DNA from 3 places in the Lysinibacillus sp. GW823-FHT06C08 genome. Region 2 is predicted to be linked to each of the others. Evidence: riboswitches for the same ligand, from Rfam matches in the RefSeq annotation. Region 2 holds a riboswitch; each other region holds the start of a gene.

Region 1 (7,857 bases), on a different contig from region 2:
CATCGCCAGCTTCACCAACGTTTGCTGAACAGTGCATAGAAAGGATACCTTGTTGTGGTAATAAGTAGTTCATAATACCGAAAATAGATTTTTTCATTTCACCAGCATATTCAGTACCACCAATTAAGATAATTTTCTTTTCAAGTGATACAATGATGAATGTTTCAGAAGCAGTACCGTCAACCGCAGGATCTGCTTTAAAGTTAGGAGCTGAGATGACAGTGAAGTCTGCAACATGCGAAGCTAATTCGTCTTTAGTTGGACGGATAAATAATTGATGAGCGAAAAGGTTGTGCCAAGCGTATTCATTAATAACTTGGATGCTTAATTGTGAATCTTTGTCAGCACCAGCAAAGCCTTTGAATACAAATAATTCATCTTGTTCTTTTAAATATTTTATTACTTTTACATACAGGTTATCGAACACTTCAGAGGAAATTGGTTGATTGACTTTACCCCAGTCAATTTGATCTTTTGTGCTTTCTTCTTCTACTGTATATTTATCTTTAGGTGAACGACCAGTGTATTTGCCAGTTTCTGCACGAACTGCGCCATCTACTGTTAACATTGCCTCACCACGAGAAGTAGCTTTTTCTGCTAATTGTGGTACTGAAAGTTGAACGTTAATGTTACCGCCGCTTAATAATTCCTTCAGTTCGTTTGCAATTTCTACTGAATTCATCGATTAAATACCATCCTTTTTTATAGTATTCCCTTGATTTAGAGGGATTTTTTCTTAATTTCAAAAATAGTATAACACAATTGGTTAAATAATCTATACTAATTAAGAAATTATTTTAGAGTTTTTATTACTTTTCAATAAACTGACAAAAAATAATGTTTTTCGAGTAGAAAACATTCAATGCTACAGTAAATTGTCTAAAATTTGAGCCACACATATGTTACCACAAGATGCTAGGTATGTTGTAGGGATTAATTTTCTTCTGTTTACATCATCACCCAAGAATGAAAATTTTTATGGTGATTATTTGTTCCTTCCTTACTATACAGTAATACATAAGAAAATATTTGACAACGTTCTACCTTTTCAGTAACATGAAAATTGAACGGATACTCTTATCCCGAGCTGGTGGAGGGTCAGGCCCTGTGAAACCCGGCAACCTGCATGAATTATTTCACGACATGCGTTGGTGCCAACCTGATGCAAGGGAAAATCCCTTGAACGATAAGAGTGAAAGGTAACGAAGTCATTATTCCTTTCCTCATGTATAGTAACGTGAGTAAAGGATTTTTTTATTGTTAAAAATCAATGTAAAGGTAAGTATATGTAGTTCTTTCCTTATTATAATGACGGATCTTTCGAAATCCTCGTGTTAAAAGTAGCAGTTATTTTTTCACGTAAAGTGAAATGACAACAACAGCGGCTTGAGAGTTCAATCCTTAGGAGCGGACTTGACATGGGTAATGAGTACCGTATTCAAATACTTTTTGTAAGAGTAATAGGAGGAAAACTAAATGACAAAACGTCGACTGTTTACATCAGAAAGTGTAACAGAAGGGCATCCAGATAAAATTTGTGACCAGATTTCGGATGCCATATTAGATGCTATTTTAGCAGAAGATCCAAATGCACGTGTAGCGTGTGAGACAACTGTAACAACAGGATTAGTATTAGTAGCGGGAGAAATTACTACTTCTACTTATGTAGATATCAAAGGTATTGTACGTGATACTGTGGCAGAAATCGGATATACACGTGGGAAATATGGCTTTGATGCTGAAAATTTAGCGGTACTTGTAGCAATTGGTGAGCAATCTCCAGATATTGCTCAAGGTGTTGACCAAGCTTTAGAGGCTCGTGAGGGTTCTATGACAGATGCAGATATTGAAGCAATTGGTGCAGGGGACCAAGGCTTAATGTTTGGCTATGCATGTAATGAAACACCTGAGCTAATGCCGTTACCAATTAGCTTAGCTCATAAGTTAGCACGTCGTTTAACTGAAGTTCGTAAATCTGGTGAGCTAGCTTATTTACGCCCCGATGGTAAAACACAAGTAACAATTGAATACGATGACAATAACGTACCTGTACGTGTCGATACAATTGTTATTTCAACACAGCATGATGAAGAAGCAACACTTGAACAAATTCAGGCTGATCTAAAACAACTTGTGATTGCTCCTGTTGTGCCAAGCGAATTATTAGATACAAAAACAAAATACTTTATCAATCCGACTGGCCGTTTCGTCATTGGTGGGCCAAAAGGAGATGCTGGTTTAACGGGCCGTAAGATAATTGTTGATACATACGGTGGCTATGCACGACACGGTGGCGGTGCATTCTCAGGTAAGGATGCAACAAAAGTTGACCGTTCAGCTGCCTATGCGGCACGTTATGTAGCTAAAAATATTGTAGCAGCTGGTTTAGCAGAACGCGCTGAAGTCCAGTTGGCGTATGCAATTGGCGTGGCACAGCCTGTTTCCATTGCTGTTGATACATTTGGTACAGGAAAAGTGAAGGAAAGCGAAATCGTAGAATGGGTTCGTGAGCTATTTGATTTACGCCCAGCAGGAATTATTAAAATGCTTGATCTTCGTCGTCCAATTTATAAACAAACTGCAGCCTATGGTCACTTCGGTCGTACAGATTTAAATGTACCATGGGAACAAACTGATAAAGCTGACGCATTACGTGTAAAAGCACGTCTGTAAACTATTGTGCTAAAGTGCTGAAGTCGTTAGAAAATTATTCTAATGTATGATGAACAAAAGGGGCTTTTCTGCCCCTTTTGTTTTTTTGCAAAAATGCCCCGCCTTTATTCCTTGAACAATGGTCATGGAAAGCGAGGGATTTTTTATAATGAATGTATTCTTTATAAGCTTTTATTTTTGTAGAGATTTATAATACTGACCTTTTTCTACGTATTCACGTACGATACGCTCCATATCCTCTTTATCCTCAGCGTTTAATTCTCGGACAACTTTCGCTGGACGACCTAATGCTAAGCTATTTGGAGGTATGACTTTACCAGGAGGCACAAGACTTCCGGCTCCAATAAATGCACCCTCTCCAATCTCTGCTCCGTCTAAAATAATGGAGCCCATACCGATTAAGGCATTTTTTCGAATGGTACAGCTATGTAAAGTCACTTGGTGTCCTACTGTGACCTCATCTTCAATGATGAGTGGAAACCTAGGACTTTGATGTAAGCAGCAAAGATCTTGGATACTTACCCGTTCACCAATAATTGTTGGTGAAACATCGCCACGAATTACGGTATTAAACCAAATAGTTGTTTCAGCTCCAATTGTTACGTCTCCGGTAACAGTTGCATAATCGGCAATAAAAACAGATGGATCGATCTTTGGTGTTTTATCTTTAAATGGATAAATCATGAGAATCGCCTCTTTTCTTTCTGTAGATATAGTATTATCGTATCAAATACGCAACTTTAAGGAAATATAAAATTAAAATGTGCTGTTATTTCGATATAATCAAATTGTAATTATTTTTTAGGAGGACTATGTGAATGTGGAAATGGGAAGCTGATGGACAAGCAAAGGCTGTGATTGCTATTCTTCATGGTGCTTATGAAAACCACCGTTGGTATGCATGGCTTATAGAAAAATTAAGAATGGAAGGCTTCCACATAGTCATGGGGGATCTACCGAATCATGGCATCAATGCAAGATTTGCGCGTGTCCATGATGAGGACTTCAAATTGTACAATAAATATACAAGAAATCTCATTGAGAATGCCTTTTCATATAATTTGCCAACCTTTGTAATAGGGCATGGATTAGGCGCTACTTTAGTTCTTCATACCATGCAAAAGAAAAAGTATGAGTGTGCAGGTATTATTTTGACATCACCCTGGCTGCATTTGAAGCTTTTACCAGGTAAATTATCAAATGCTTTAACGAGTTTGAGTGCATTAACAGCAAATGTTAAATTGACGCATGACCTGACATTTGAAACATTAACGCGCAGTGTTGAGGGTAGAGAGGAAATGAAGGATGATATTCCATTTATGTCTGTTGTTTCAGTGAAATGGTATCGTGAGCTTCAACAGATGATGAAAAATTTAGTTATGCTACCTAAGCATGAATTTCCTAATATGCCTATGTTAATTATGACAGCTGAAAAAGATAAAATTACGGAAACTCGACAAATGCGCAATTGGCTTCATCAGCAAGAGCTAACCGAGTTTCAATTTAAAGAATGGGCAAATTGTTATCATAATTTATTTCATGAAGTAGAGCGTGAAGAGATTTTTATGTATATTCGAGATTTTATCAATAATGCTCTTAGACGGATTGGATATATAATAAAATAGTTTCGACACCTTCCAAATAATAGGATCCTTACTTAAATATTGTTACTTAAATATAATATTGTAATTTTCTGAAAAGTGTAATAATATAGTGACTTAAAGTAAGGTAATTCAAATTGGAGGGGTAAGATGGATGTAGTTGTTGGCAAATTGAATGACATATTATGGGGACCTTGGTTTATTTATGGTATCTTGTTGATTGGGCTTTTTTTCTCAGTCATTACAAGATTCCTGCAAGTAAGACTTATTAAAGATATGTTTGTGTTAATGTTTAAGGGGGAGAAATCAGAAAAGGGGATTTCCTCCTTCCAAGCAATGTCTATCGCACTATCGGGTCGTGTAGGTACAGGGAATATTGCCGGTACTGCAACAGCTATTGGGATGGGTGGACCTGGTGCTGTCTTTTGGATGTGGGCAATTGCTTTTATTGGTGCGGCAACCGCATATGTAGAATCAACATTAGCGCAAATCTATAAAGAAGAGAAAGATACTGAATATCGTGGTGGACCGGCCTATTACATAGAAAAAGGAATGGGTCAAAAATGGTTTGCAGTGATTTTCGCTGTAGCTGCTTTGATTGCTATGTTAATACTTATGCCAGGTGTGCAATCGAATGCCATTGCAGGAGCTGTTGAAAACGCTTTCGGTATTGAAACTTGGATTACAGGACTAATTATTGTCGTTTTACTTGGTGCTATCATTATTGGGGGCGTTAAATCGATTGCCAACGCTGCACAGGTAATTGTACCGTTCATGGCAATAGCCTATATTATTATGGCAATTATTATAATCGCTATGAATATTTCAGAGGTACCATCCGTCTTTGCTTTAATTTTCTCAAGTGCATTTGGAGCACAAGAAATATTTGGAGGTATTATTGGCTCCGCAATTGCTTGGGGTGTGAAACGAGGAATCTATTCAAATGAGGCTGGTCAAGGGACTGGGGCGCACCCAGCTGCCGCAGCAGAAGTATCCCACCCTGCTAAACAAGGGATTGTCCAAGCAGCGTCTGTATACATTGATACCTTATTAATTTGTTCAGCTACAGCCTTTATGATTTTATTTACGGGTATGTATAATGTACAAGATGAAAAGGCAGCCGAAGGAACAGATCCATTTATCCATGTTGGGGAATTCAATAAAGGCGGCTTAACGGGTGATGAGCAAATGACATTTGCTAAGAGTATTCAGGAAGGTGCTGCGTATACGCAATATGCAGTTGAATCATCCTTACCTGGACTTGGTGCACCATTTGTAGCTATCGCACTATTCTTCTTTGCCTTTACAACGATTATGGCGTATTACTATATCGCTGAAACAAATGTGGCTTATTTATTTAGAGGTAGTACCGAAAAGGTCTTCATCTGGATTGCGAAAATAGCGATTTTAATTGCAGCATTCTATGGCACAATCCGTACGTCTGGACTCGCTTGGGCAATGGGGGATGTAGGTCTTGGTCTGATGGTATGGATTAACGTTTTAGCCATTTTAATTATTATGAAACCGGCTATCGTTGCTTTAAAAGATTACGAGAAACAGAAAAAAGAAGGAAAAGACCCTGTCTTTGATCCTCGTAAACTAGGCATTAAAGGCGCAGATTTCTGGGTAGACTATAATGAAAAACGTAAAAATAAATAGGTAAAGAGAAAGGCTAACTAATAGTTCCCACTATACTATTAGTTAGCCTTTTAAATTGTCTATAAATTAGGATAATCCTTCATCTTTTCTAACGCAATGACGAATGGAGGGTCATTTTGCTGATTGAGAAATTCGTATTTTAAGACATGGACATATTTTTGTGGAAGTTGGCTGACAAAGTCTATTACAGTATCTCGTTCTTCTTTGCCACCAGGGTGACCATGATAAATAACAAGGATGATTAAACCGCCAACCTTTAAAAGCTTAAGCAAGTCTTCAATAGCCTGAATCGTTGTACTAGGCTTGGTAATAATATCATGATTGCCACCCGGCAAATAGCCGAGATTAAAAATGGCTGCGGCTACTTTCTTGTGTACGAAATTGGCTACTTCTTCATGCCCTTTATTTAAAACAAGGGCGCGATGTTCTAAACCATGGTCTAGTAGACGATGTAGTGTTGCGTCGACTGCTTCTTTTTGGACATCAAAAGCATAAACTTGTCCTTCATCCCCGACTAGCTGTGCTAAAAACAGCGTATCATGGCCATTTCCGGCAGTGGCGTCAACAACTGTATCTCCTTCTTCCACACTATCTTTTAGTAGCTGTTGAGCATATTGTAAAACTCGTTGTAGTTTCATTTAACAACCTCAGTCTTATAAAATTTCCCCTGCCAACTACCACGGCGCTCCAATTCGGCATCGATGCCATTCAATACTTCCCATTTATTAACGCTCCACATTGGACCAATCATTAAATCTATAGGTCCATCACCTGTAATGCGATGAATGACCATATCGGGTGGTAAAATTTCTAGCTGATCAGCGACTAGTTTTGTATAAACATCCTGATCTAAAAACTCGAGCATCCCTTTTTCATATTGCTTCACCATTGGTGTCCCTTTTAATAAATGAAGTAAGTGGATTTTAATACCTTGGACATCTAGCTTCGCCACTGCTCGTGCAGTTTCCATCATCATGTCATAATCTTCAAGCGGTAGACCATTTATAATATGTGAGCAAACACGAATACCATGCTTTCGAAGTTTTTCAACGCCCTCCACATAGGTTGCATAATCATGTGCACGATTAATAAGATTGGCAGTTTTTTCATGAACGGTTTGAAGACCAAGCTCAATCCATAAATACGTACGCTTGTTTAATTCTGCTAAATATTCTACAACATCATCTGGTAAACAATCAGGTCGAGTAGCAATAGAAAGACCTATAACACCTTCCTGCGCCAAAGCAGCTTCGAATTTTTCCTTTAACACTGGGAGCGGGGCATGTGTATTCGTATAGGCCTGAAAATAAGCCATATATTTGCCGTCTTTCCATTTTTGGTGCATTTTGTCTCGAATTTCAGCGAATTGAACTTCAATCGGATCAACCTTGTTGCCTGCAAAATCACCTGAGCCTGCAGCGCTGCAAAATGTACAGCCGCCAAAGGCAACCGTACCATCACGGTTTGGACAATCAAAGCCAGCATCTAATGCTACTTTAAATACTTTGTGACCAAATTGATCGCGTAAATAGCGATTCCATGTATAGTATCTTTTCCCTTCAGAAGGAAAAGGAAAATTAATTTCTGTCATCTATTTCACTCCTCTAACGCCTTATTTTATCATGAGCATCTCGTTCCGTCATGGGGTAAGGATATATCATGAAAGATGTTGCTCCAATTTTCGCTTGGATCTAGTGAATTATAGCTATTCATAGCCTTTAATAAATTGTAAAAAAGGTAAAATTATTTTCCTTGTACTTTTAAGTATTTCAGCATAAACTAGCTATTTAGAGACGCGAAATAATGGAGGACATCAAATGCCAAAACGTGTTTGGTTTTTAATTATCGGAATGCTTGTGAACACAACAGGCAACTCATTTTTATGGCCTTTAAATGCCATATATATGCATGATTATTTAGGGAA
Region 2 (7,857 bases):
CGCCTTATACATTGAAGTATCGAGCATCAGGATGAGCAAAAACAATCGCCGATACAGATGCTTCTGGCTCCATCATAAAGCCTTCCGTTAAATGAACACCAATATCCTCAGGCTTTAATAAGCCAAACAATTTTTCTTGATCCTCTAAGTTTGGGCATGCTGGATAACCAAATGAAAAACGTTGCCCCTGATACTTAGCCGCAAAACGATCGCGCATCGTGAAGTCTGTCACGTCTGGGAAACCCCATTGATCACGAATTTCTTGATGCATGCGTTCAGCAAAGCCCTCTGCTAATTCTAGTGCCGTCGACTGCAAGGCATGACTTTCAAGAAATTTACCATCTTCTTTTAGTTGACGAGCTTTTGCCATAACTCCTTGCCCTGCTGTCACTACCATAAGTGCAACATAATCCATTTCTCCACTTTCTACCGTTCTTAAGAAATCAGCCAGGCATAAAAAAGGTTCGACCTGCTGACGTGGGAAAGTAAAACGTTCAATTTCTGTTTTGTTATCTGCTGGATCATAAATAATTACATCATCTCCATCTGCTTGGGCAGGGAAAAATTGATATAAACCTGAAGGCTTTAAAAGATCACTTTTTAAATAATCATCCACTAAATCTTTAAGCTCTGTTGCTCTAGGATCGCCAGCATCTAGTAATGGTTGAACTTGCCCTTTTAACCCCAGATGGTGCCCAAGCAATGTCCGCATATTCACATATGGATATAAATGTGAAACAGCATATTCTTTCTTTACATGACGACGCAAATCAGCCGGTAAAAATACGGGTGCTTCCTTTACTGTACGAGCAGGTTTTATTGTAATCTCTTTGACAGGACGAGCTGCTCGTTTTTCATCTGCCTCTAAACGTTTTTGGCGAGATTCCGCTATTTCTGCTAAGAAATTTTCACGTGTCCCCGCACCCATTAATAAATTGGCCTGCTCTAATCCCTGCATCGCATCCTTTGCGTAAATAACAGGACCACCATATTCATCAGCAATTTTTGTTTCCGTAAAACGCCGGGAAAGTGCAGCTCCACCTACTAAAATTGGCACATCAATTCCTGCCTCTTTGAAATCTTGGGCGGTAGTGACCATCTGCTGTGCTGATTTAACTAATAGACCCGATAACCCAATGAAATCTGGCTTTTCCTTGCGAATAGCTTCTATTAATTGAGCAGGCGTCACCTTAATACCTAAATCTACAACCTTATAGCCATTGTTACTTAAAATAATATCAACAAGGTTTTTTCCAATATCGTGCACATCACCTTTTACAGTAGCAAGCACCATTTTCCCCTTGCCTGCACTCTCCTCGTTCTTCTCCATATATTGCTCTAAATGGGCAACAGCAGCCTTCATCACTCCAGCAGATTGTAAAACCTCTGCTACGATCAATTGGTTATCATTAAATAAACGACCAACCTCAGCCATCCCATTCATTAAAGGCCCATTTATAATATCAAGAGGTGACTCAAATATTTCTCGGGCAGCCTCTAAATCAGCAATAAGTCCTTCTTTGGTCCCCTCCAATATATAGTAGGCTAAGCGACCTTCTACAGTTTTCGGAATATCTGCTTCAGTCTTTTCCTTCTTTTTATCACGATAAAAATCGGTAAATACGGCTAATGTTTCATCATTTGTATTAAATAACAAGTCATTGGCTAGTTTAATTTCCGCTTCTGGAATTGAGGCATACCGTTCTAGCTTTTCAGTATTGACAATGGCATAATCTAAACCAGCCTGTGTACAATGATAAAGATATACAGCATTGAGAACCTCGCGTCCAACCGGTGGTAAGCCAAACGAAATATTACTAACTCCAAGCACCGTTAATGCACGGGGCATTTTTTCTTTAATGAGACGAATTCCTTCAATTGTTTCTAGTGCTGAGCCAATATATTGCTCATCTCCCGTTCCTACTGGGAACATTAATGGGTCAAAAATGATATCTTCAGGTTGCATTCCCCATTTTTCTGTGAGTAATTGATAGGAACGTTCAGCAATTTCAAGCTTCCGATGACGATCGACTGCCATCCCTGTTTCATCGATTGTTCCCACAACTAACGAGGCACCGTACTTTTTCACTAATGGCAATACGGCATCAAACCGTTCTTCACCATCTTCTAGATTAATAGAGTTAATGATGGCCTTCCCTTGCGAAAACTTGAGTGCCTCTTCAATAACCTTTTCGTCTGTGGAATCAATAACAAGTGGAACCTTAACTTTTTTCACGACCTCCTGCATAAAGCCACGGATATCTGCTAATTCATCACGATCTGGGTTCGCCAAGCAAATATCTATGACATGTGCGCCATTTTTCACTTGCGCCCTTGCGATCTCTGCTGCTTCCTCAAATTTCCCATCAATAATTAAGTTTTTGAATTTACGAGAACCAATAACATTTGTTCTTTCCCCAATAAATAACGGACGCATAGAATCATCGTATAGAAGTGGCTCGATACCTGATACTGCGTGACCATGCGTTTTTTCTGGTAGCTGACGAGGCTTTTCATCTTTTAAAATTTCACGTATAGCCGCAATATGTGCAGGAGTTGTACCACAGCATCCACCCACAATATTGAGCCAACCCTTTTCTGCAAATCCTTTTAATTTTTGCGATAAAGATTCTGGAGACTCATGATAACATCCTTCTTCATCAGGTAAGCCTGCATTTGGATAACAGCTAATATACCCCGTTGACAGCTCTGCTAATGAGCGAATATGATCCGTCATAAATTCAGGTCCCGTCGCACAGTTTAAGCCCACCGATAATGGTTGAATATGCTCGATGGAAATATAAAAGGCATCAATGGTTTGCCCTGCAAGAGTAGTCCCCATAGGCTCAATTGTTCCAGAAATCATCACAGGTAATTCTTTACCAGTTACCTCGAAAGCACGAGTTACCCCAAGGGTACCTGCTTTCACATTTAACATATCCTGACTTGTCTCTAGCAATAGCACATCTGCCCCTGCTTCAATCAATGCCTTTGCCTGCACAAAGAAATTTTCTTCTAATTCATCAAATGTAATGCCGCCTGTAACTGACAACGTCTTCGTTGTTGGACCCATTGCGCCTGCAACAAAGCGGGGCCAGTCGGAAGTCGTATAATTGTCAACTGCTTGACGGGCAATTTCAACTGCACGTTTATTAATTTCTTCCGCTTTTGCACCTAGATTATATTCATTTAATACAAGAGGTGTTCCACCAAATGTATTTGTACAAATAATATCTGCCCCTGCCTCTAAGTACTTATGATGAATTTTCTCAATGACATCAGGTCTAGTAAGCACTAAATTTTCATTACAGCCATCTAGGTCCTCTCCACCAAAATCATCTGCTGATAAGTTTTCATTTTGCAGCATGGTTCCCATTGCGCCATCTAGAATTAATATTCTTTTATCAAGTTGTTCTTCAATCATGTGCTTAGCCATTTATACTTACCCCTTTTTTCTGTTCATCCAATTGCTCTATATATTTCATTAATTCTAATGTCACATCGTAGCGTAAAAATGGTGTAATAAGGTAAATACCTTGGAAATATTGCGCAGCCACTTCTACTAATTCCTTGGCAATTGCAATCCCCTCAAGTGTAGCGCGTTCCTTATCTTCACCACATGCTTTCATCCTTGATAAAGCATCTTCAGATAATTTTATGCCTGGCACCTCATGATGTAAAAACTCTGCACTTTTATAACTCGTAACGGGCATAATGCCAATATAAATCGGTGCTTGTAAATGCTTCGTTGCTTCATATATTTCTATAATTTTTTCCTTTGTATAAACAGGCTGTGAAATGAAATAGTCTGCTCCATGCTCAATCTTTTTTTCTAAGCGTGCCACAGCACGATCTAAAACACGAACATTAGGGTTAAATGCAGCAGCCACAGAGAAGTTAGCCTTTTTCCGTAGTGGTTTCCCTGAGAAAGAAACCCCTTCATTTAATTGTTTAATTAATTGGATAAGCTCCATCGAGGAGACATCATATACGCTAGTGGCACCAGGGAAATCTCCAACCTTCGTTGGGTCACCCGTAACAGCTAGCACATCATGAATTCCTAAGGCATTTAACCCCATTAAATGTGATTGAAGACCAATTAAATTACGATCTCGACAGGTAATATGTGTAAGGGGGCGCACGCCATTAGTACTTTTCAATAACGCCCCCATTGCAATATTGCTAATACGTGGGGATGCCAATGAATTGTCTGCCATCATCACTACATCGGCACCTGCCTCATATAGTTGTTTGGCCCCTTCAAGAAATCCATCTATTTCTAAGTGTCTAGGTGTATCCAACTCTACGATGACCGAGCGTTCACGCTTTACTTTTTCATGAAGTGGTTCAAATTTAGCTGGCTCGGCATCACGAACAATTTCAATCTTTTTAGGCTTCGCATGCTTTTCACTAACTGGTGATAGCTCTTCTAAATACTTCTTTGCGGCTGCAATATGCTTTGGTGTCGTACCACAACAACCCCCAATTAAGCGAACACCCTGATCACGCAGTTCAACAGCAGCGCGACCAAAATAATCAGCCTCCGACTCATAAACAACACGCCCGTCCTCTAAATCTAATAGCGAAGCATTTGGATAGGCTGACATAAATGCCTTTGCCGGAAGTTCTACAGCCTCAAACGCTTGAATCGTATGATATGGACCTAGACGGCAATTGACACCAACAATATCTGCACCAAGAATCTCTAACTCATGTAGCGCATTATTTAAAGACATACCATTTTGTAAAACACCAGGCTCATGCATAGATACTTGAGCAATTATCGGTATATTAGTTTTGGCGCGTAGCACGTTTAATGTTGCTGTTAATTCTTCAAAATCATAATAAGTTTCGAGTAAAAGGCCATCAGGATTTCCTGCAAGTAACACACTTGCCTGCTCTTCAACGGTCGCTAATATGTCATCTAATGTTGCATCGCTTTTACGAATGCCACGAATTCCACCAATTGTTCCTAAAACAAATTGACCGCCATCCGCTGCTGCTCGCTTAGCAATAGTAATAGCTGCTTCATTAAATTGTTTGACACTTGATTCTAGTCCATAGCGAGCTAATTTAATGGCATTGGCACCGTACGTATTCGTTTGAATAATATCAGCACCCGCTGCGATATATTCTCTATGAATCTTTTCAATTAATTCAGGTCTCTGAACATTCATTTCCTCATGACAATACTCCAATCCATAGCCATACAACACTGTGCCTATTGCACCGTCTGCCGTCAATACATGCGTTTTTAATTTTTCAAGCAATCCCATAAAACTAGCCTCTCTTCCTCTATTTCTGTATAATAAAAAGCCTTCTTTTATATAAAAAGAAGGCTTTAACGACTCATCATTATTGTTCCTTCTCATCTTCGACTCAACGGTCTTCTGGATTTAGCACCTGACAAAAAGTTGGTTGCTGAAGCTTCAATGGGCCAGTCCCTCTGCTTCTCTTGATAAGAATTATTAAGTATGAATTTTTTAAATAATTAAAAGAATCATATCGTTTACAGACGAATGAGTCAAGACTATTTCACATAACAAAGAAATTATTTGCTTAAAAACTTAGAAATTGGATAGTTCTTCTGCAAGCTCTTCACCAATTTTTTTCCCATTTTGAATGCAAGCACCAATACCTACTCCAAAATAAGAGCAACCCGCTATCGATAAATTCGGATAGTTTTCATTCAGCTCTAGTAGTAAGCCTTGTAGCGCTTCCCGGTGAGCTAAGTCATATTTAGGCATTTGATCAATCCACTTTGTGACATTCACAACGGTTGGCTTTTCATCAATTCCTAGGCTTTTCCGAACATCTTCTAAAGCGACGGCTGCCAATTCGTCGTCAGTCATTTTACGTAACTGCTCATACGCCGGATTAATACTCTTATAGAATAGGCGAACAAGTAGTTGATTGTTTTTCGATGTATGCTTCCACTTGCGACTCGTCCAAGTTGCTGCATTACAAGTGACATCAGAATTATGCGATACAATATAGCCTGTTCCATCCGCAGGTAAGTTTGCATCAGGCACATCAAAGCCTAGATAAATAGTAATGGCTGATGCTGTAGTAAACTGATCAAAATAATGTGTTAAGGAGTCGTCCTGTAATATACTTTGAACCGCTTCATTCGGTAGCGCTAGAACAACATAATCTGCCTCAATGTATTGACCATTTGCTAATGAAATCGAATACTTGTTCTCCATTTTTTGGACATGATTTGTGGCTACCCCTTTAATGATGTCTACCTCTGTTAATTTCTGTTCTAATCGCTCAATTAAAGAGGATAATCCATTTTGAAATGAAATAAATTTTTTATTAGCAGCTTTAACAAATTGCTCACGATTCGCATCAAAACCTTTTATGATACTTCCATAGTCATTTTTATAGTCAATTAAATACGGTAAAGTGGAGGCAATAGAAAGTTGGTGTAAATCACCAGAATAGACACCTGCTAAAACAGGTGCAATTTGATTTTCCACAAGCTCTTCGCCAAGATAATAAGTTAAAAATTCCCCTATTGAGCTTTCTTTTGTAAAACCTGCATTGGGTAAAGTTAAATCTTTTAAAGCTTCTTGTTTGGCCTGGTCAGAGATAAGTGTGCTTTCCTCAAGTGATGCCACACTCATAGGTATACCGAAAGTAGAATCCGCTGGAATGGCGTGCAGCTCGTTATTTGTATAAATATAGGATATACCTGTTTCGTTGTAAACGAGATGATCTTCAAAGTCTAGCTCCTGCACTAGCTCCATTACACCTTTATGGCGAGCTACGATTGAATCAGCACCAGTTTCCATAATAAAACCTTGTTCATAGGCTGAATATAGTTTGCCACCTAAATATGTATTTTTTTCTACGAGCACTAGCTGAACATCTAAATTTTTTTCCTTCACTTGGCGTTGCAGATAATGCATTGTGCATAAACCAGTAATACCGCCACCTAATACAACAACTGTTTTCATAGTAAACCGCCCCTATTTTTAGTTCTGTCTACAGTATAAACTTATTTTCATTGAAAATTACGTTAAACCCTTTACAAATTTAGCAAAAATAGAGCTATCTCAACTGTGAGATAACTCTAGCTCCAAGAATATGCTTACTAAACACACATTATAATGAGTACTATAGTGTTTAATATAGCTACTAGTGATCTAGCTTTTTAAATTTTGGGCAAAGCTAGCTAATTTTTCTGCTGAGTTCGTTACTTCAGTAAAAGAACTACCCAACCCACTTAATATACCTGCGATTGCTTGTATTTTCGTCGCCATGCAATCATTTTGATCTTTTGCTTCTGTCATTGCCCCTACTATATTTGTAAATTGTCCTTCCGTGTGTAACATATTATCCTCACCAGATGCCACCTCATCTTGGATATGAATGAGAGATTGCTCTAATTTCCCGGTGCGTTCACTCGTTTTTTGCAACAATAATGCAACAGCGGTGACAGATTCCTTTGTTTGAATGGATAATTTACGTACTTCATCAGCTACTACACTAAATCCCTTCCCTGCTTCTCCGGCACGGGCTGCTTCAATAGCAGCATTTAAGGCTAACAAATTGGTCTGATTGGCAATATTGGTAACGACACTCATAATCGTTTCCATTTCCTTCGACATATCAGATAATTGTTCAATATTTTCTTCTATATCATGAAGAGATTGAATAATATTATGCATATTTAGTGATTGTTTCTTTAAACATTCACGTCCATCCAGTGCTTGGTTTTCAGCCAGCGTAGACACTTCTAGCGATCTCTTTGCCAATTGTTCAATTTCCCCAGACTGCTCGCTTAGTCTGCAAAATGAATTATTGGTTTCCTGTGAAATGGTCGCAAGCAATTCAGAGGAGTGTACAATT
Region 3 (7,857 bases), on a different contig from region 2:
GCTCATGATTTATACAGGGGGGACAACAGGTCGGCCAAAGGGGGTCGTGTTATCCTTTGAGTCAGTCAATTGGAATGCCATGAATACAATTATTAGCTGGGGTTTGCACGACAAAGATCGTACTTTAAATTATATGCCCATGTTTCATACAGGTGGCTTAAATGCGCTTTGTATCCCCTTACTGATGGCTGGTGGGACTGTTATTATTGGTGATAAATTCGAAGCGGAGGCAGCACTGCGAGCTACAAACCAATATGAAACAACAATCTCACTTTTTGTCCCAACGATGTATCAAGCAATGATTGCCTCGAAATATTTTCATGAAAATCAATTTCCTTCGATGAAAGTATTTTTATCAGGTGGTGCCCCATGTCCTCATCCAATTTACGATGCATTTTATAGGAAAGGGTTATTTTTTAAAGAGGGCTACGGCTTGACGGAGGCAGGACCTAATAACTTTTTCATTGCTCGCGAGGATGCCTATGCCAAAAAAGGAGCCGTTGGGAAAAGCATGCAATTCATTGAAGCTAAAATCATCAAACCGACTGGACATAATTGTGCACCTCGTGAAGTGGGGGAGCTATTAGTAAAAGGCAAGCATATGTTTCGTTTCTATTGGAATAACAAGGAGGAAACGGCCAGTATTATGCAAGATGGTTGGTTAAAAACGGGCGATCTAGCTATGATGGATGAGGATGGCGATTTCTTTATTGTTGGACGTAGAAAAGAAATGATCATCTCTGGTGGTGAAAATGTTTATCCTCAGGAAGTCGAACAGTGTATATTACAGCATCCTGATGTACAGGAGGTTGCCGTAATTGGCATAGCAGACGACTATTGGGGAGAGGTCGTGACAGCTTTCATTGTCTGTCACAATCAAGTAGCGACCATTTTAGATGAACTCCACGACCTGTGTCATCAACAGCTAGGTAGGTTTAAAATCCCTAAACAAATCCTTTTCTTAGAGGAATTACCGAAAACAAGCGTCGGTAAAATCGATAAAAAGGCTTTGCATATGTTTGTAGATGCTACGCCATGTGAATAAAAGTGCTCGTGTTTCTATTATCGGAATCGACAGAGCCATCAAAAATAGCGTCGTTACAAGGAGAACCTATTATTTTTATTCAACATGCACAATTCTTTAGCGTTGGAACATTTTAAGTTTGGGAAAAGCTCCAATAAAAATTGACTTTGCATATAACCTTCGTCTCATGTAATAGGCGAAGGTTATTGCGCTTTTAAGACTGGTAATCGTGCAAGAACCTCTGTTTATCGTTGTTTAGTTCTTGTTACCGCTTATTTTTTCACATCTCTTCCCATCAGACCAACATATCAGTAAAATAGAGTAGGTTAGGGGGATTGTCTTGTGAAAGATCAACGCTTTAAAATTGCGCATCGAGAGGCGCTTATTGGAATTGGATTAGTCCTTGTCAACTTTGCGATTTGGTTTGGCTTTGCTTATGGACTAGGTGCAGGGGATCCCGCAAATTATTCGTATGTTTTGGGTTTTCCTGCTTGGTTTTTCTATAGCTGTATCGCAGGGACAGGCTTTATGATCCTGCTCATCTGGATCGTTATGAAGCTCTTCTTTAAAGAGGTTCCATTTGAAGATGAGGGGGAGGAGCGCTAATGCATTGGCAAGTTGTATTTCCATTGCTATTATTTTTAATTATTATTTTTGGAATTGGTTTGTGGGCCAATAAACATGTCCGCTCTTCTAACTCGTTTCTACAGGAGTATTTCCTTGGTGGTCGAGAAATGGGTGGATTTATCCTAGCGATGACAATGATAGCTACATATGGTAGTGCGAGTAGCTTTATCGGAGGCCCAGGAGTAGCTTATACGAAAGGGCTGGGCTGGGTGCTACTTGCCATGGCACAGCTACCTGCTGGCTATTTTGTCCTGATGATTTTAGGGAAAAAATTTGCGATTATTGCTCGTCGTTACCAAGCTATTACGCTTATCGACTTTTTACGAGAACGCTATAAAAGCCATGTCATTGTCATTCTGTCTGCTATTAGTATTATTGTCTTTTTATTTTCAGCGATGATGGCGCAGTGGGTAGGAGGAGCCCGTTTAATTGAGTCTTTAACAGGCTTACATTATACGGCGGCACTGTTTATATTTGCGATTTCAGTTTTAGTGTATGTTATTATTGGTGGCTTCCGAGCAGTTGCTTTAACGGATACTGTACAGGGCTCCATCATGGTTATCGGAACTGTCATTTTATTAATCGGTACTATTATTGCAGGTGGAGGCATCGATAAAATTATGACCTCGCTGGTCGCAGAGAATCCCAATTTCGTATCTCCATTTGGAGCAGAAGGGGATTTAACACCTCTGTATGTTTCAACATTTTGGATATTAATTGGTGTGGGGGTGGTCGGTCTTCCGCAAATCGCCGTGCGTGCGATGAGTTATAAGGATTCTAAAAGTATGCACTTAGCGATCATTATAGGCACGATTGCCATCGGGACGATCATGTTTGGGATGCATCTAATTGGTGTGTTAGCACGACCTGTCCTACCTGGCATCGATATTGGTGATAAAGTCATGCCACTCTTAACATTGAAGGTACTGCCGCCATTTTTAGCAGGGATTGTCTTAGCAGCACCAATGGCCGCTACCATGTCTACTGTCAATGCACTGCTCATGCTAGTAAGCTCTACGGTTGTCAAAGACATCTATTTAAATTACATGAAGCCAAAGGCAAGTGATGCAGAGATTAAGCGTGCCAGTTTTATAGTAACAACGGTCATTGGCTTAGCGGTTGTCCTCTTTGCACTCCATCCACCTGATTTATTAGTGTGGTTAAATTTATTTGCATTTGGTGGACTTGAGGCAGTCTTTATTTGGACGGTAGTTCTCGGGTTATACTGGAGGAAAGCAAACAAATATGGCGGCATTTCGTCAATGATTTCAGGTATGGCTTTGTATATTTTCATTGACCGGTTCTATCCGGCCGCTTTCGGTATGCATACCGTTACGATTCCTATTATAGCTTCCTTCATTATTTTTGTAATCGTCAGTCTTGCTACTAGTCATAAATTCAAGGACGAGCATTTCCTCATATAATGTAAAACAACGCCGCAGATTTTTGACTGTGGCGTTGTTTTTATTTAATGAATCATATAATCGTAGGCATTTTTTGCAAGGAGCGTCATCGTCACAATGATAAAAAGCGTACGGACAAAGCCGCTTCCTTTTTGAATGGCCATACGAGAGCCAAGCATAGCCCCACCAATTTGAGCAACCCCCATAACTAAACCATATACATAATGGATTTGACCTAAGTAAGCAAACATACAAACACCTGCCACATTACTTGCTAAATTTAAAAATTTCGCATTTCCTGCCGCCTTTAAAAAATCAAAGCCAACAAGCAAGAAGCTAAAGATTAAAAAAGAGCCCGTTCCAGGACCAAGAAACCCGTCATAAAACCCAATAGCAAATAATAGCATCATAAATAAAAATAAGTGCGTTTTAGATAGATTTTTAACCGTTGAGACAGCGCCCCAATCCTTTTTAAAGATCGTATATATCCCAACAGCCGCCAGCATGATAAGCATTAATGGTTTTAATAGGGCTGGGTTAATTAAATGAACAGTCCAAGCACCACATAATGATCCAATGAAGGCGAGAGGGAAATATTTCAGGACAGATCGAATTTCAAGCTGACCAGAACGGTAAAAGGAAATGGACGATGTGAGTGAGCCCATCGCGCCAGCTAATTTATTGGTTGCTACTGCAGCGGCGGGATTTAAGCCAACAAACAATAAGGCTGGTAAGGAAATTAAACCACCACCTCCAACGACAGAATCGATAAATGCTGCCAAAAATCCAAAGGAAATCAATAGTATTAAAATATGTACATCCACATCAAAAACCATGCTTACACCTCTTTTTTTATTAGTTACTACTGAAATAGTAACTAATTTATTCGATGCTGTAAAGCCTAATTTTTTCATTGGCAAATGTTCACAACAGTAGCCTATAATAAAAATATGGAGGGATGATATGAATGAATTAATCGCCCAATTAAAAGAACTGGGATTGACAGAATATGAGGCAAAGGCCTATACAGCACTCGTACAAAATAGTCATGTCAGTGCCTACCAAGTTAGCAAAAACTCTGGGATACCAAGAGCTAGAATCTATGACATATTAAATGGTCTTGTTGAGAAGGGATTCGTACTGAAAGAGGAAACGGCGGATCAAACGACTTATTCTTCCATTCCTGTCGAGATGTTTTTGCAGCAAGTTCAACAGCGGTGGCAATCGAATTTTACGTCGATTAGTGATCAATTAGAAAAACTAGAAACGAAAGAACAAGAAACGGAACCTAAAGTGTTAATGCTAAAAGGGAAGCAGACAATCATCAATTATTGTCAAACCTTATTAAAAAAAGCAGAGACAAAAGTCATCCTATCGATGTGGGAAGATATGTACGATGCCTTACGCGAGGATATCGAAGGGGTATCACAGCATGTGGAGGTGCATGGCATTACCTTATATGTCGGGGAACATCTGGCATCTATCGATCAGCACAGAGCCACACACTATACGAGAAAGACTTCTACACCCCATTGGTTTATTTTATCGGTTGATGGACATGAAATGATTTATGGTCACTCGCCGTCAAACCAGGAAACCGCTTTTATAACGAATGATCCTGTGCATATTTATTTATTAGAGGATTATGTTTGGCATGATGTTCTTATCAATCGACTAGTGAAGCGTGATGATAAAGAGCTTGAGGACTGGATTGCTAAAGAACGTAAAGCATTTTTCTTAGAGTAGCTATAAGGGAAGGGGAGCATCTTGAAAAAATGGATGTTGCCAGTATTGTTTTATGTATTATGGATTGGCGGATGTGATTCTGCACCGCTGCTAGTTCCACCTAAGATTCAGGAGCTAACCATCGTTCCTGACCATATCCAACAGCATATTATAGCTCAAGAAAGAATTCAGTTATTGTATGAAGATGACATGACGTACTATCTTGTCATGTTTTCGAAAGGAAATGTGCTAGCAAGTGTGGCAGCAAATGAAGATCGGTTAGTCATTCATTTCAAGGAAGGAAGCGAGCAAAAGAAAGAAGCTCAACCGTATGTCTATGCCATCAATAAAAACCCGAAGCTGACGATTATTGAGCTATATATTAACGGCAAAAGCATGGCGATAGATCGCATGACTATGATGTAATAAAAAAACCGAAATCCCTAAAAAAGAGATTTCGGTTTTTGTTGATATTAATAAAATACTTTATCTACATTGTATTTGGAGCGGAACGTATTAATCGCATATGTTTCATAAATTTCACGTTCCATAGGATCTTCTACTTCATAGACTTCAATTTTAAAGACCTCGTCACGATAGTTTTTCAACGGAGATACATTGTCTTCAAAATGTTTTTTAATGCGTTGACGAATTTTACGTGCTTTGCCGACAAATAATAGCTCATTCTTTTCATTATAGAATAAGAAAATGCCGCCTTTATCACGTGTGATTTTGTGGAAGTCGATGAAACCAAAGTATGGTGTAATTGGGACATCACCTGGTTTTACATCTTGTTCGCGTTGGCGAATGACTACATCTGGTTTTGGAAATTCAATATTAATCAAAGTATTCACGTTCCTCTCTATTACTAAAGATATATGGTAACATAATAGCGGCATGTTTACCATAAAATTTCATGTAGAATAACCATATACAGCAAGCTTAGTGTTTATCAAATGATTGGAGAACATGCATAGGAATAACAAAATATTCTATGAATTATTGATATTCTAACTAGTCCATGTTACAATTCAAGATAATTAAATAATCTTATCAAGAGAAGCAGAGGGATTTGGCCCGATGACGCTTCAGCAACCTCTAACAAATGTTAGAAAGGTGCTAATTCCAGCAAAGGTTTTTCCTTTGAGAGATAAGAGTGAACGTGAAAAAAATCCTTCTCATTCTATCTCATATGGAATGTGGAGGATTTTTTAATTTTTTCGAAAAAGGAGCAAAAAAAGAGAGGGGAACGCAAGATGCCAATTAATATTCCGAAAAATTTACCTGCTGGAGAACATTTACGTGAGGAAAAAATCTTCGTAATGGAAGAGGACCGTGCGAGAACACAGCAAATACGTCCATTAAATATATTAATCTTAAATTTGATGCCTGAAAAAGAAAAAACTGAGCTACAATTACTACGATTACTAGGAAATACACCATTACAGGTGAATATTACTTTTTTAAACACAGCTACTCATGAATCTAAAAATGTCAGTAAGTCTCATTTACAATTATTCTACACAACGTTTAACCAAATTCGTCATCGACGCTATGATGGTATGATCATTACGGGTGCGCCAGTAGAAAAAATGCCATTTGAAGAGGTTAACTATTGGCAGGAAATTGCTGAAATTATGGATTGGTCAAAAAAGAATGTGACATCCGTGCTACATATATGTTGGGGGGCACAGGCTGCTTTATATCATCATTATGGGATTGGAAAGGTCGAGCTTTCTGCTAAATGCTCCGGCGTTTATTCTCATGTGATTACTGATTTAACAGTAGATTTAGTACGAGGCTTTAGTGATTTATTTACAGCCCCTCATTCTCGCTATACATCTGTCTCGATTGACGAGGTTCGCAATCATCCAGACTTACGCTTATTATCCTATTCAGAGGATGCAGGTGTATTTATCGTGCAATCCAAAGATAATAAAAACATTATGATTACTGGTCATTTAGAATATGATGCGACAACATTAGCCGATGAATACAGTCGCGATGTTGCCAAGGGCATCCATATAGACGTTCCAGTAAACTACTTCCCAAATGATGATCCAGCAAAGGCACCGATGAATACATGGCGTGCCCATACGCATTTATTGTTCTCCAACTGGTTGAACTACTACGTATACCAAGAGACACCATATGAATGGGATTTTGTGGACGAAATTGAATATCATATTTAAATAACACTAAAAAGTCTAATTTCTTCGCTAAGCAGCTTGAAGGAATTAGACTTTGTTATTCTAGATTTTTCTTGTCAGAACTCGTTTTATCTGGTGGCGCCTGGTCGTCCTGTTTGGATGTAGCGTTGCCCGCTTCAGAATTGTCTTGAGTAGAGACTGGATTATCTGTTTTTTTCTGATTGGAAACTGTATTATCTGGTGTCGCCTGATTGTCTTGCTTGGAAGCCATAGTCGCAGGTTTAGCCTGATTAACTTGAGTGGTACCTGTATTAGTATCGTTCGCCTGATTATCCTGATTGGAATCTGTATTAACAGGTTTTGTCTGATTATCCTGATTGGAATCCGTATTAACAGGTTTTGTCTGATTATCCTGATTGGAATCCGTATTAACAGGTTTCGTCTGATTCTCCTGATTGAAATCCATATTATCAGGTTTCGTCTGATTGCCTTGATTAGAAACCGCATTACTCGCATCAGTCATTTGCCCCTGATTAGAATCCGCATGACCCATTTCAGTCGAATTACCTTGTGATTTTCGGTTACGAATAACAGCTACAATGAGTAGAAGTATGGGTAATAATATGGTGCAAACAAATGCATAAATTGGCCAAATCTCATCATTATAAATGTTGGAATGGACGATGTCTGGGTGAACAATTTGCGAAAGTCCGACCATAATAATACCCATTGGTAGGATAAGTGGACGGTGATCCTTCAATTTCATAATTTGTGCAATCCCGACAACAGTTGTATAGAAGTACATAAACGTTCGAATAAAAATGGATACAATCCACATAAAAGCCATGATAATTTCAATGCGCTGTAAAAAATTTCCGATAGAGATTCTTTGTGCTAGGGCATAGCTAGGGAAAGTTCGCGAAGCCGT

The links. A riboswitch is a leader RNA that binds a small molecule or an ion and turns the genes downstream of it on or off. The one in region 2 is predicted to bind S-adenosylmethionine.
Region 1: it holds a riboswitch for S-adenosylmethionine, as region 2 does, so the genes downstream of both, metK (methionine adenosyltransferase) here and AC1Q6O_RS21650 (bifunctional homocysteine S-methyltransferase/methylenetetrahydrofolate reductase) in region 2, are expected to answer to the same signal.
Region 3: it holds a riboswitch for S-adenosylmethionine, as region 2 does, so the genes downstream of both, metA (homoserine O-acetyltransferase MetA) here and AC1Q6O_RS21650 (bifunctional homocysteine S-methyltransferase/methylenetetrahydrofolate reductase) in region 2, are expected to answer to the same signal.

What each region holds. Positions count from the first base shown of each region.
Region 1 is NZ_JBXAHN010000004.1:245,861-253,717, reverse strand. It holds gene pckA (phosphoenolpyruvate carboxykinase (ATP)) at 1-682, opposite strand, end outside; SAM riboswitch class I at 1,075-1,193, shown strand; gene metK (methionine adenosyltransferase) at 1,477-2,673, shown strand; gene AC1Q6O_RS12845 (gamma carbonic anhydrase) at 2,845-3,357, opposite strand; gene AC1Q6O_RS12840 (alpha/beta hydrolase) at 3,492-4,298, shown strand; gene AC1Q6O_RS12835 (alanine/glycine:cation symporter family protein) at 4,425-5,933, shown strand; gene mnmM (tRNA 5-(aminomethyl)-2-thiouridylate-methyltransferase MnmM) at 5,993-6,571, opposite strand; gene mnmL (tRNA modification radical SAM protein MnmL/YtqA) at 6,568-7,524, opposite strand; gene AC1Q6O_RS12820 (MDR family MFS transporter) at 7,751-7,857, shown strand, end outside.
Region 2 is NZ_JBXAHN010000014.1:33,322-41,178, reverse strand. It holds gene metH (methionine synthase) at 5-3,436, opposite strand; gene AC1Q6O_RS21650 (bifunctional homocysteine S-methyltransferase/methylenetetrahydrofolate reductase) at 3,429-5,276, opposite strand; SAM riboswitch class I at 5,366-5,465, opposite strand; gene AC1Q6O_RS21645 (protoporphyrinogen oxidase) at 5,568-6,962, opposite strand; gene AC1Q6O_RS21640 (globin-coupled sensor protein) at 7,152-7,857, opposite strand, start outside.
Region 3 is NZ_JBXAHN010000008.1:146,919-154,775, forward strand. It holds gene AC1Q6O_RS17865 (class I adenylate-forming enzyme family protein) at 1-1,045, shown strand, start outside; gene AC1Q6O_RS17870 (YhdT family protein) at 1,367-1,630, shown strand; gene panF (sodium/pantothenate symporter) at 1,630-3,075, shown strand; gene AC1Q6O_RS17880 (TSUP family transporter) at 3,120-3,890, opposite strand; gene AC1Q6O_RS17885 (TrmB family transcriptional regulator) at 4,018-4,800, shown strand; gene AC1Q6O_RS17890 (hypothetical protein) at 4,822-5,205, shown strand; gene AC1Q6O_RS17895 (nucleotide excision repair endonuclease) at 5,253-5,624, opposite strand; SAM riboswitch class I at 5,827-5,936, shown strand; gene metA (homoserine O-acetyltransferase MetA) at 6,036-6,971, shown strand; gene AC1Q6O_RS17905 (GerAB/ArcD/ProY family transporter) at 7,027-7,857, opposite strand, start outside.